Regions from separate parts of the Gluconobacter sp. P5B12 genome, predicted to be linked through region 2. Evidence: riboswitches for the same ligand, from Rfam matches in the RefSeq annotation. Region 2 holds a riboswitch; each other region holds the start of a gene.

Region 1 (4,160 bases), on a different contig from region 2:
CTAGCACCTTCAATGCCGCAGGGCAGCAGCAGGCTCCATTACGTCAGCGTTTGATCCACTGACGTCGGTCCGGGTTTCTTGTTTCCCAGCCCATGCGCTCCAGTTCTGGCGTCTTGGCATGGGCTGCCGGATATCCGATGCAAAGATACGCGATAAGGTTCCATCCGGGCTCGGCGTCGAGAAGGTCTGACACGTGCTCAGGTTCAAGAATGGAAACCCAGCCCAGCCCCACACCTGCTGCCGTTGCGGCCAGCCAGAACGTATGAATAGCCATCACAGCGGACCAGGTTGTTGTTTCCGGCATGGTCGCACGTCCGAGACCATGTCCTTGATCCGGGAATGTTTCGCAGAAGACGGCGACATGATGCGGGGCATCATCTAATCCGGCCAGTTTGAGCGTCGCATAGGATGCTGCTTGTTCGCCGTCATATCCCTGAAGGGCTTCCCGATTACAGGTTTCGAAGCTCCTCCGAACGGCTGCTTTTCGCGCTGGGTTTTCAACGAGCACGAAGCGCCAGGGCTCACTCAAACCAACGGAAGGCGCCAGGGTTGAGGCATGCAGGAGATCATCCAACAAGGATGCTGGCAGAGGGTCCCGCTGGAAATGCCTCGCATCCCGACGCCATGTGAAAAGGCGCTCCAGATCTTTTCTGAAATCGTCTGAAAAGGCTGGTGCCGTCATGGTTTATCCGTTGCGTGCAAAAGGTTTGCCAGCGCCCGCCGTCAGGACACGGGATGCCAGAGGCCCGAAGAGCAGTCCGATCGTAGCCCACAGAACGATCTGCATCCCCAAGGCTGCCTCGCGGAAACGCCAGAGCACTGTTGCCGGGAAATCTGTTGGAACTTCATTGATATCAGGCATACCGGCTTGTACGGCGGCCACCAAAATGATGAAGACACCGAGAGAGGCTAGCACACCGTTCCAGTGGCCCAGGCGCCGGATGAGTGGTCGGCTGACCATATAGGATGCCGCTGCCGCGCAAAGCGAGAGAGCGATCATACCGAAATAGGCGCCGGTTCTTAGGCCGATGGTGGATGGAAGGCCAACGGCAGGGGGATTGGGAGGATATTTCAGGTCCGGCACCAGCACGAACACAACGAATGCTGCGGCTGCCAGAAGTGCAGATAAGGCTCGCGGCGAAAAGCGGCCTACGCGACCGTACGCAAAAGCAAAAATAGTCGCGAAAATGCCGCCGTAAGCCGCACCATACATAATGGCAGCGGTGAGAAGCCCGAAAGACGCCTGTATGTCTCGGCTGATAATTTCCGGTTCAGGCGGCTCACCAGCAGCGAGGTCTTTCGCGCTCTCGAATGCAATCGCAAGATTAACCTGCGGCTCTCCAAAAAAACGCGCAAACACGAATGCAAGCAATGCGGCAGCAATCCCGGCAATCATGCCGCGGCTCAAAAGACGACCTGTCATAAAACTATGCTGCGTTTAGTGGCAGGGGAAGCCGAGCAGATGGCGCCCATCATGAACAAATTCATGGACCGCATGCCCTGAAATCAGAGACGTCGCGCCTTGTTCTGCACCAACAAAATAAAGCAGCAGAAGGCTGAGCACGACCGTAAAGGCAGCCCATGGAAGGAGCGCGCGGATCGGTAGCGCAACCGGTGCGGTGATGCTGGCGGGCAGGTGGGACGGGGAAAGGCTCTGGCTCATAATAGGCTCCGCTGGAAAAGCGCGTTCTGCGGTGGAAAATTGATAAAGGAGGTCTGGCTTCGCAACGTGATTTCACGAGCATTACAGTGGCGCGACCGCACCGGATTTGCACCGGCTTCTCCCTGCTTCCGCTAGGAGAGAGGATGTAGCGTTTCGTGAGAAAGTGTCAACTTTTCCATGCTGAGGCCAGCACTGTCAGGAGAACGCACTCGGCAAAACTGGCCGTTGCTCCCAGCACGTCTCCTGTATATCCGCCGAGCAGTTTTCGGGCGACGGCGCGAACTCCAAGCATTGTGCATAGTACGGCAAGAAGAGTTTGGAGGCCCAGTTGTGCGGGAAGGCAAATCACCGTCACGCAAAAGCCGGAAAACAACGTGCCCAGCAGCTGATCCCGCGTCAGACTGGAGAGCTGCTTTGCCAGCCCGTTGTCACGCGCAGGCTTTGTGATGAACGTCAGGAGTGGGAGTACTGCGCGGGAGAGCGCTCCCGTGACAGCCATTGCCGGCAAGATCATTGCATTAGGCAGCGCTGCTAATGTCGTAATGCGGATAATCAAGCTGATGCCCAGAGCCAGCGCACCATAGCTGCCGATACGACTATCGCGCATGATGGTCAGGCGCTTCTCAGGAGTATGGCCGCCACCACATCCGTCCGCCATATCCGCCAGTCCGTCTTCGTGCAGGCCTCCGGTTAAGAGAACTTGTAGGCCGACGCTCCAGGCTGCCGCTACCAGAGGGGGAACACTCAAGGCGCTCAGCAGCAAGAACATTGATGCGCTGAGAATACCGACAAGCGCCCCAATTAGGGGCCAGCACCAGACAGACCGCGCCAGAGACCAGTCCTGTCCGCTGACGCGCAGCCATCCCAAGGGAAGGCGGGTCAGCAGGCCCGCACCACAGGCGATGTCTTCTCGAATGGTGCGCCAAAGCCTCATTGAATGGAGACGTCTGATTGGGAAACGGCAGCCTCTGCGAACGTCGCCATACCGTTGTGGCAGGCCAATGCTGCTCTGAGGACGGGAATGGCAACCGCAGACCCAGATCCCTCTCCGAGGCGCAAGCCCAGGTCCAGTATTGGTTTCAGCCTGAGGGCATCTGCCAGCCTGCGGTGACCAGCTTCAGCGGAACAATGCGAGAGCTTTGTGTGGTCGAGTGCTGAGGCAGTCAGTTTGATCAATGGCAGCACGGCTGCGGTACAGACGAAGCCGTCAAGCAGAACCGGGATACGATGGTGTCTGGCGGCCAGAGCACTTCCCAATATGGCGGCCAGTTCGTAACCACCCAGACAACGTGCGGTATCCAAGGGGTCGCTAAGTGACGCCGCGTGCAGACACAGGGCCTCATCAATAACAGAAGCCTTGAGGTTAACGCCCGCCTGATCGAGACCCGTTCCACGTCCTGCCCAGTCCGCGCCAGTGCCTCCTAGAAGGGCAGCACAGAGTGCGGCGGAAGGGGTTGTGTTGCCGATGCCCATTTCGCCTGGGCAGAACAGATCCAGCATGGGGGATACAGCGGTGTATCCGACCGAGACCGCATCAAGGAACTCCTCTTCGCTCATAGCTGGGAAAGCTGTGAAATCTGCCGTGGCCGTTAAGTTTCGGACGGGAACAACAGCAAGGTCCGCACCAGCATTTCGGGCAAGCTGGTTGATTGCTGCGCCTCCACGCTGAAAATTTGACACCATCTGGGCCGTAACATCCGAAGGCCACGGAGATACGCCCCGGCGGACCACACCATGATTCCCTGCGAAAATTGTTATCTGAACGTGCTCTAGCCTTGGTTTCTGATGGCCTTGCCATTCACCGAGCCAAATGGATAGCTCTTCCAACCGCCCGAGGCTGCCGGGAGGTTTGGTCAGAGTTGCGTCTCGCTCCGCTATCAGGGCGGCGACTTTTGGGTCGGGGTCTGGAAGTGACAGGCAGGCAGTGCGAAGTTCTGCCATGCTGGCGAAAGGGGACTGACAGGACGAGGGCATGATGTGCGGTGGCATGACAGGTCTTTTGTGCTGTTATCAGGGACCATGCAAGAAGAAGGCGCAGGACACATTGTGGCACAGACCATCATGCAAACAGGACTACCGGATGTGTCACTGGTCCTCGGGGGCGCCAGGTCAGGAAAAAGCCGGATCGCTGAGGCCCTTATCACTGACCTTCCGGCGCCTTGGGTTTACCTCGCGACCGGTCGGGCTTTTGATGAGGAAATGCAGGCCAGGATAGATTTGCACCGTACCACCCGTGGGAACAAAGGGTGGCGTACAGTTGAAGAGCCATTTGATATCGCAGGTGTTTTACAGGCCGAGCAGCGCGCGCCGGTCCTGGTTGATTGCCTGACTTTATGGCTGACAAATCTCATTCTGGAAGATCGTAATATTCACACGGCGACGAAAGATCTTCTCGAGGCGTTGCAAACACGGAAAGGCCGGACCGTTCTTGTGGGCAACGAGGTAGGGCTCGGAATTGTCCCGGACAATGCCCTGGCGCGGCGTTTCCGCGATGAAG
Region 2 (4,160 bases):
CGCGGATTACGTTCGCAGGGAGCGCAGGAGCATCGAAAAGAAGATCGACGCCCTGCGAGAGGAATGGCTGACTTCAGACAGTGAGAGGCAGGCCTGAAGAGGCCTGTTTCTTCAATTTTCCGGAGTTTCTTCTTCTGAGGGGCTCTCGACAAGCCGGGAGGCAAGATCTCCCGTAGCGCCACCCACAAGACCGCGCGCATAATCCTGAGCTGAGAACGGGCGCAGGTCCTCGGCCTGTTCGCCGACACCGACCATGTGCACGGGCAGTTTGAACTGTTCTGCAAGTGCGACCACAATTCCACCGCGGGCAGAACCGTCCAGTTTGGTCACGATCAGGCCTGTGACGTTCACCAGCTCACGGAACACCCGTACCTGCTCAATGGCGTTCTGACCGGTCGTTGCATCCAGCACCAGCAATACGGAATGCGGGGCGGTTGGGTCGAATTTCTGCATGACGCGGATGATCTTGGCCAGCTCTTCCATGAGCGCGCCCTTATTATGCAGGCGGCCGGCGGTATCGATGAAGAGGAGGTCTTTGCCCTCTTCGGTCGCGCGTTTGATACCGTCATAGGCGAGGCCAGCAGCATCAGCTCCGTGTTTTCCCGCGATAACGGGCACATCTGAGCGTTGCCCCCACACCTGAAGCTGTTCGACCGCCGCAGCACGGAAGGTATCTCCCGCCACGAGCATGACGGATTTGCCTTCTTCACTGTAATGGCGGGCCATTTTGCCGATGGTTGTGGTCTTGCCTACACCGTTGACGCCGACCACGAGGACGACATGGGGCTTCTTCTTCGGATCAGGCTCAAACGGGATCGCAACGGGCTCCAGAACCCGTGCAATCTCTTCGGCCAGGGCATCGCGAATTTCGTCACTTGTGACGTCCTTGCCAAAACGGGAGCTTCGAAAGCTCTCGATAACGCGCTCTGCTACGACAGGACCCAGGTCTGCCGCGATCAGTTCGTCTTCGAGTTCTTCAAGAGCGGCATCGTCCAGCTTGCGATGCGTGAATACAGCTCCGAGACGTGAGCTCGAGCGTGAAAGACCCTGTTTGAGTCGTGAGAAAAATCCAGCCATGCACGGGAGTTCGGACAGGTCAGGCCCAACGTCAAGTCTGTAGCGTCGATTTCCTGAGGACAAACGTGCCTTGGGAGGATTGTTTCAGACATTGACAGTACGGAAGCGTTTCAGTTTTTGTGTTTCGGTATGGTTCTTCACCCTCGGTTTTGTGGCGTGAAGCTAAGAGGGAAGTCCGGTGTAAGGCCGGCGCTGCCCCCGCAACTGTAAATGGCGAGCCGTCACCCGACTGATGTCACTGGAGTGCCTATGCCTCTGGGAAGACAGGGTGGCTGCGAAGACCCGTGAGCCAGGAGACCTGCCATGCAATTTCAACCACCGGCGGGGTGCCCGGGGCGGCTGTTTGTGGCGTTCCGGAGTCCTCTGTGACAGCCGGATTGCGAACGTGTCTGCCCTGTTCCTGTCATACCGAGCAGGGCTCATATGACTGTACTGTTACCGGAAGAGCGCTTCAGGCAAAGTGCTGTTCCTTTTCAAAAGCGTCGTTGCAATTGGCGACGATCGACTATTTCTGTGTCCGTTGTGATGAGCAGCTTGCTCATGGGTCCTACACTGGCAGTTGCTGCAGAATGGGCGTCTGATACGGATAAAGTCGAAGCATCCGGACATCTGGAAAAGAAAACCACTTCTGCGGCGCAAAACCATGTGGTGGAGCGGATCAGTGTCATGGCCTCCCGCCGTAATCTTCTGGGACGAGCGGACACGGCGAGTGAAGGATCTTTGACCGCACGTGAAATCCAGCAGCGGCCTGCATATCGCGTGGGGCAAATTCTGGAGGCTGTTCCCGGACTGGTGGTGACATCTCATTCCGGGGAGGGAAAGGCCAATCAATTCCTGCTGCGGGGCTTTAATCTGGATCATGGCACGGACTTGGCAACATTTGTTGATGACATGCCGGTCAATGGCGTCAGTAACGCGCATGGTCAGGGCTACACGGATCTGAATTTCCTGATACCCGAAACACTCTCAGGCATTGATTATACCAAAGGGCCATTTCACGCAGATATCGGGGATTTTGGTGTGGCCGGTTCCGATCACATGAAGCTGGCAGATCACATCGCCCGTCAGATTAGTCTGAGTGCCGGAACGCTAGGGGATTATCGCGCTTACATTGGCGGTACGGCCCAATTTGCTAATGGCGATCGTTGGGTTAATGCCTTCAATATTTCTCATTCAGACGGCCCGTGGAAATATCCGGACAATGCCCGGAGCATCCGTGCATTGACGCATTACACCCACGGAACCGCCACCAAAGGCTTTGACCTGACGGGGATGTTTTATCGCGGTCAATGGAGGGCCACAAACGATCAACCGCTGGCGGCCTACAAGGAAGGGCTTATCAGCCGCTATGGCTCTCTGGACCCGACCGATGGCGGCTTTTCAGAGCGCTACAGTTTGTCAGCGCACTATCATCTTGCTGGCGATGACTGGAAATGGGTTACGAGCGCTTTTGCCATTCATGACCGGCTGACGCTCTGGAACAACTTCACGCATTATCTGGATGACCCAGTAAACGGAGATCAGCAGCAGCAGGACGAGACACGAACTACGCTTGGCGGAAGCAGTGTCTATTTCCGACAGGACCATGTGGGCCGTATCCGGACTGACACTCAGGTTGGCGTTCAGGGGCGTTACGACTTTCTGTATGTGGATCGTCGCCATACCCACCAGCGTGTCACGCTGCCGGAGTGCCCATCCAGTCTGGAGAGCACGGTGCCTGACCTGTGTAACGGGGATAACATCGATCTTGGAGCTGTCGGTCTTTTTGTCCAGAACACGACGCACTGGTTACCCTGGCTTCGAATGGTTGTTGGTTTACGTGAAGACTATCAGGGTGGTACAGACGAAAATCTTGTCGACGGTAGCCTGACCAGAAAGCATCAGTGGCTGTTTCAGCCCAAGGGAAGTCTGGTATTTGGCCCCTGGAAGAAAACCGAACTCTATCTGAGTGGCGGAAGAGGCTTCCACTCCAACGATTTCCGCTCAGTGTCTGGTTCTTATGCGTCAGACGAATTTGCCAAAGGGTCGGTTAAAGTTCCTCTTATGACGTCGGCTGTCAGCGGTGAAATCGGTGTACGGACTACGCCTCTCCGTCATCTGAATGTGCAGGCGGCTGCCTTCATCATCGATTTTGCGTCTGAGCTGAGTTACGATGGCGACGCTGGTGTTACTTCTCCTGGCCCTGCCAGTCGTAGGGAGGGAATTGAGTTTTCCGCACAGTATAATCCGGTTACCTGGCTTGAACTGAATACGGATCTGTCCTTTGCGAAAGCGCGTTATCAGGCGTCAGATCTGGCCAGTTATGGAATTGATGGTCCGTACGTGACGAATGCCCCAAATTTCGTTTGGTCATTCGGCATCCTTGCAGATCGAGGCCCCTGGTATGGCGGTTTGCAGGTACGCTGGCTCGGGGGGTATCCGCTGGTGGAGGATAACAGCCTGCGTTCCAAGGGATATCAGGAACTCAATTTGAATATTGGCTATTGCTTCACCAAAAATCTGAAACTCGAAGCAAATGTCTTTAACGTCTTCAATACGCATGCCTATGCGGCACAATATGCGTATGACTATCGTCTAACACCGGCCTCTGCTGTGCAGAGCGGTGCAACAGGTCATCCGCTGGAGCCAGTTTCTGCCCGCTTCGCCCTGACAGCAGGTTTTTAGGCAGGGCTGCGTCCTAGAAGATGCCCTTCTGACACACCGTAGATCGAAAGCGGGACGATGCTTCCTCTGGTTGGGGAGGAAGCATCGGCTGCGAAGCGCACAGGCGCAAATTCGGGAGAATGACCGCGGTCCGGTGTTTCGATCAGGACGTCCACCGTCTGACCAATGAACCTTTCAAGAAACGTATCGCGGTTCGCCTCACCGACAGCTCTGAGCTGGGCTGCTCTGGCCTGACGTTCTCCGTTCGGTACGGCGGGCATTCGAGCTGCGGGCGTGCCGGGGCGTTCGCTGTAGGGAAAGACATGCAGGAACGGGATAGCTTGCTCTTCGATGAAGGAGAGGGTTTCGTTGAAAAGCGTGTCTGTTTCTGTCGGGAAGCCCGCGATGAGATCTGCACCAACACCAATATTCGGGCGTAA
Region 3 (4,160 bases), on a different contig from region 2:
CGCAACCTTGCGCGCTACCGCAGGTCTGGAAAGGGCGCAGAGCTGCGTTCCTTCCAGAAATATCCCCCCTTCCGTGGGCGAAATTAATCCAGCGAGCAGCCTCAGAAGCGTGCTTTTCCCAGCACCATTGGGGCCAATGAGTGCAACATGCTCACCCTCCCTGACGGAGAGATCCGTCAAAGAGAGTATGCGGTCATACCCGGCAGCATGCGTCTGAAGCACAACCTCAGACACGATCAGAAACCAGCCTGAACACTGATCGAGAAAGACCGCGGCGCCCCCAGCATCACTTCACTCGGATAACTGGTATCCGCCCACTGAATGAAGTGCTTGTTTCCCACATTGTCTACCCGGCCATAAACCGTCACGCCACGATAGGCGTGCCATGCCGCGAAAAGATTGACGAGCGCATAATCTTTCAGACTCAGGGTATTGGCGTAATCGCCCTTGCGGGCAGATACGTAACGCATGCCAGCCCCCAGATCGACCGGCAGATCTGCAACCCGGGACCAGACACCCCACAGGTTGGCCGTTACAGCCGGAACGTTCGGGACCTCGTTCCCGGAGGCATTCACTGACGCTGAAGGATGGAATGATCCATAACGAGACCACGTATAGGCTACATTTCCGGACAGGCTCCAGTGTTTGCCCAGCGTGAGGTCCCCTTGCCATTCCACACCCCGTGACTTCTGAACGCCCGCCGTTGCCACGCTGTCCACACCGGTGGCAACGAGAACTCGGGTACGGCGGATATCATACAGAGACAATGTAGAGGACAGACGGCCTTTCCAGAAAGAGCCCTTCGCGCCAATTTCCCCCTGTCTGGAATGACTCAGGCGCGAAAACTGACCTTTGTTAACCAGGAAGATATTAGAGCCCGGCGGATCTTCAGCCGTCGTATACACGCCGTAAAGGCTGATGTTGTCTGTCAGATCATAAACAGGGCCAATCCTGAAGTTGGCAGGATTGTAGTTCCCTTTGAAGCTGGTCGCAGGGTTGAACGCACCAGACTGGCTATAATTCTGACGATCCAGTTTTAGCCAGTCGTAGCGAAATCCACCCACCACACGCAGATCGTCCCGCACGGTCAGGACATCTTCCATGAAGATGCCTGCGTCCACCATGGTTGTAGGAGATTTCGTATATGGATACTCCCCTGCAAAGCTCCCCACGGCCGTGCTTTCGGGGCTACTCAGAGAAACACTGTCTGCATATGTCGCGTCCGGAAAACCACGGTTCCGGATGAGCCGCACATAATACGCGTCTCCACCGACGACCAGACGGTTCTTCATTCCGAAAACATGAAAATCAAACTGGCCATCCAGCGTGTCACCAACCTGATGCTGGTTCATATAAACATAGAACCGATCCCGGCCGACCCGACCGGGTGCAATGGCACTTCCGGCTGCGTCTGTCTGCCCAGATGAACCGATATAACTGTAGGATTCAGCGTTATTCCAGTTCCGCTTGGCGTAAAGGACATAGGTTTTATTGTGGAACGTCATGTTCTCCGTTGACTGCCACGTCAGATGGAGCGTCGGGGTCACATTGACCGAGCCGGCTTTTGCATCCTTGGCATTGTAATACCGCCAGAGCGATGACCGGCTTACGCCTAACCCCTTGGAAGACGACAGCAGGCCGCCCACGCCATCATGGACCTGAGCCAGCGGGACCAAAGGGGTTCCATAATACGTCGACAAGCGATCTGTCAGATAGTCGACGCCAAAGCGGGCTGTAAATTTCTTCGAAGGGTGCCAGAGCAACGTTGTCGTGAAATCGTTGCTGTGTGGGTCTGCGCCAGCAACGTATCCATCAGACGAGGTACGACTAAAATCACTTCGAATGGCCAACGTGTCAGTAATGGGAACCGAACCGCCCAGGCCAGCATTCCATGTATTGAAACTGCCATAAGATATCAGCGCATTGGCATGCGGCCCATCAAATGCAGGATCACGCGTGCGCATGTCCACGGTGCCGCCGACAGCGCCCTGCCCGTAAAGAACGGACGACGGCCCCTTGAGAACCTGAACGCTCTCAAGATTAAAGCTGTTGAGCGGACGGTTCACCATCGTGGTCGGGCCGTAATAAATTCCGTCCCGAAGGATCAGAACCTGATTTCCGCTGAAGCCGCGCATCATCATCTGCGCCGGACTTCCAGGAGATCCACCGGAAGAAACGCCCGGTGCGCTGTCTGCGGCGTCTTCAGCATGCGCATAGCCGCGCTGCTCCATCACGCTGCGCTGAATGACATTGATGGTTGCAGGGTTATGCTGAACCGTCAGCCCGAGCCTGCCCCCGATAACAGCACTGTCCTTCAATGGCTGCGCCCGGCCATGCGCCGTAATGTGCTCCTCTTTCGCCTTGGTTGCTGCCTTCCTGACATCTTCTGTCTGAGCAAATGCGGGCTGAAAGACGGTCAATGCCGCGACGGGCAACACACCGACAAAACTAATTTTCCTCATGGATAACGCAAACTTCACTCAACAATGCGTCACTACGATGAGCAGGATAAACATCCTGCTGCGTCCGGTGCACCCCGCCCTTTCGCTTCGTCCATGACCATTTTCGATGGCAGGTCTCCTGGCTTGCAGATCATCGGCAGATCGCGAGCCTTCCCAAGGCTGACGCCCCAGTGGCCGGGTTCCCGGAACCCATCGTGATCAGCCTCACCGCTCACAGTTGCGGGGGCAGCCGCAGCATTTCACTGCGTTCCCTTTTCATCCCCTTCCGGGGAACCATCATTGAGCAGGGGCATAACCGAAACTCCCATATAGTCAAACACGTATGTTATAACATATCAATAACTGAAGTTATCAATTTGAACAATGGGGCGCCTTCGCGTTTGGGGCAGCGGCCATGAACAGGCCCCTCAATCCCTTGGAAGTAGCGCCTAAACATGCCTAATCTCATGCTTCCCCACTCTGGACAGAAAGTGTTGCAGGATGAAGCTCTGTCGTTTTGGTCCCTTGAATCAGGAAACACCCGGACTCATTGATGACACTGGCATCCTGAGAAGCCTCGAAGGGGTTTTGCCTGATATTACAGCTGCCCATCTGTCTCCAGAGCAGTTGGACGCCTTGCGGGCGATTAATCCGGATACTCTCCCTGTCATTTCAGAAGCACCACGCTACGGTATTCCGTTCTCCGGTGCCGGAAAGTACATCTGCATTGGTCTGAACTATCTGGATCATGCCGAGGAAGCAGGCCTTCCCCTCCCCTCAGAGCCAATCGTCTTCATGAAAGCCATCTCTGCCCTGACGGGTCCGAGCGATGGTATTCTGATTCCCCAACAAGCCACCAAAGTGGACTGGGAAGTCGAACTCGCAGTCATTATCGGCACAAAAGCGTCCTACGTCTCCCCGGAGAAGGCTTTGGAGCATGTGGCGGGATATTGTGTCGCCAATGATGTCTCTGAACGCTCATTTCAGATGCAGACAAGCCAGTGGGACAAAGGCAAAGGCTGCGACACATTCGGGCCTTTGGGACCATGGCTTGTGACGACCGATGAAATCGCCGATCCGCAATCGCTTTCCATGCGGTTAGATGTCAACGGACACCGTCGGCAGACGGGGCATACCTCCAACATGATCTTTGACGTCCGCAGCATCATTTCACATGTCAGCCACTACATGACCCTGATGCCGGGCGATATCATTGCTACAGGCACACCTGCCGGCGTCGGAATGGGCATCAAGCCTCACCCAGTCTATCTCGAACCAGGGGATGTCGTAGAGCTGGAAATCGAAGGGCTTGGCATTCAAAGGCAGACCGTGAGGTCAACTCACGCCTGAACGGATAGAAAGACTTTCACACAGCACGATTCTTGAAAAAACATCCGCTTTCGTAATTCTTTTTTTTGTAGAAAATACTTGCCCGCTCAAGGTGGCAGGAAAGCTGTGCTGAATGTAACAACTGCGAATTTGAGTGAATTAAAGATTGAAGTTTTTGAGAATGAATATCATTTGTAACTTTAAGAAAGACGGGAACTCGGTTGAAATTCCCGTGAAAATTCATTCCAGCGGAGGCAGTTAGCCCGTTCCATGAGACTTCCAGCGTCGAACGTTCCTCAACGTACAAATTTTGGTCCAATGCTTTTTACGGCGCTCCTCCTCTCTGGCACATGCAATGGTGCCTTCGCTGCTGCAGTTGATGAGGGTTCG

The links. A riboswitch is a leader RNA that binds a small molecule or an ion and turns the genes downstream of it on or off. The one in region 2 is predicted to bind cobalamin.
Region 1: linked by a shared signal. The riboswitch ahead of KP702_RS11355 (CbtB-domain containing protein) and the one ahead of KP702_RS06740 (TonB-dependent receptor) in region 2 are both predicted to bind cobalamin.
Region 3: linked by a shared signal. The riboswitch ahead of KP702_RS11490 (TonB-dependent siderophore receptor) and the one ahead of KP702_RS06740 (TonB-dependent receptor) in region 2 are both predicted to bind cobalamin.

Annotation. Positions count from the first base shown of each region.
Region 1 covers NZ_JACRVV010000006.1:92,163-96,322, forward strand. The annotation lists gene KP702_RS11340 (histidine phosphatase family protein) at 1-54, shown strand, start outside; gene bluB (5,6-dimethylbenzimidazole synthase) at 44-682, opposite strand; gene KP702_RS11350 (CbtA family protein) at 686-1,423, opposite strand; gene KP702_RS11355 (CbtB-domain containing protein) at 1,439-1,663, opposite strand; cobalamin riboswitch at 1,690-1,828, opposite strand; gene cobS (adenosylcobinamide-GDP ribazoletransferase) at 1,830-2,597, opposite strand; gene cobT (nicotinate-nucleotide--dimethylbenzimidazole phosphoribosyltransferase) at 2,594-3,652, opposite strand; gene cobU (bifunctional adenosylcobinamide kinase/adenosylcobinamide-phosphate guanylyltransferase) at 3,725-4,160, shown strand, end outside.
Region 2 covers NZ_JACRVV010000002.1:593,414-597,573, forward strand. The annotation lists gene KP702_RS06730 (hypothetical protein) at 1-97, shown strand, start outside; gene ftsY (signal recognition particle-docking protein FtsY) at 112-1,077, opposite strand; cobalamin riboswitch at 1,191-1,398, shown strand; gene KP702_RS06740 (TonB-dependent receptor) at 1,618-3,741, shown strand; gene KP702_RS06745 (MiaB/RimO family radical SAM methylthiotransferase) at 3,738-4,160, opposite strand, start outside.
Region 3 covers NZ_JACRVV010000006.1:123,510-127,669, reverse strand. The annotation lists gene KP702_RS11495 (ABC transporter ATP-binding protein) at 1-234, opposite strand, end outside; gene KP702_RS11490 (TonB-dependent siderophore receptor) at 237-2,462, opposite strand; cobalamin riboswitch at 2,553-2,755, opposite strand; gene KP702_RS11485 (fumarylacetoacetate hydrolase family protein) at 2,943-3,791, shown strand; gene KP702_RS11480 (TonB-dependent siderophore receptor) at 4,041-4,160, shown strand, end outside.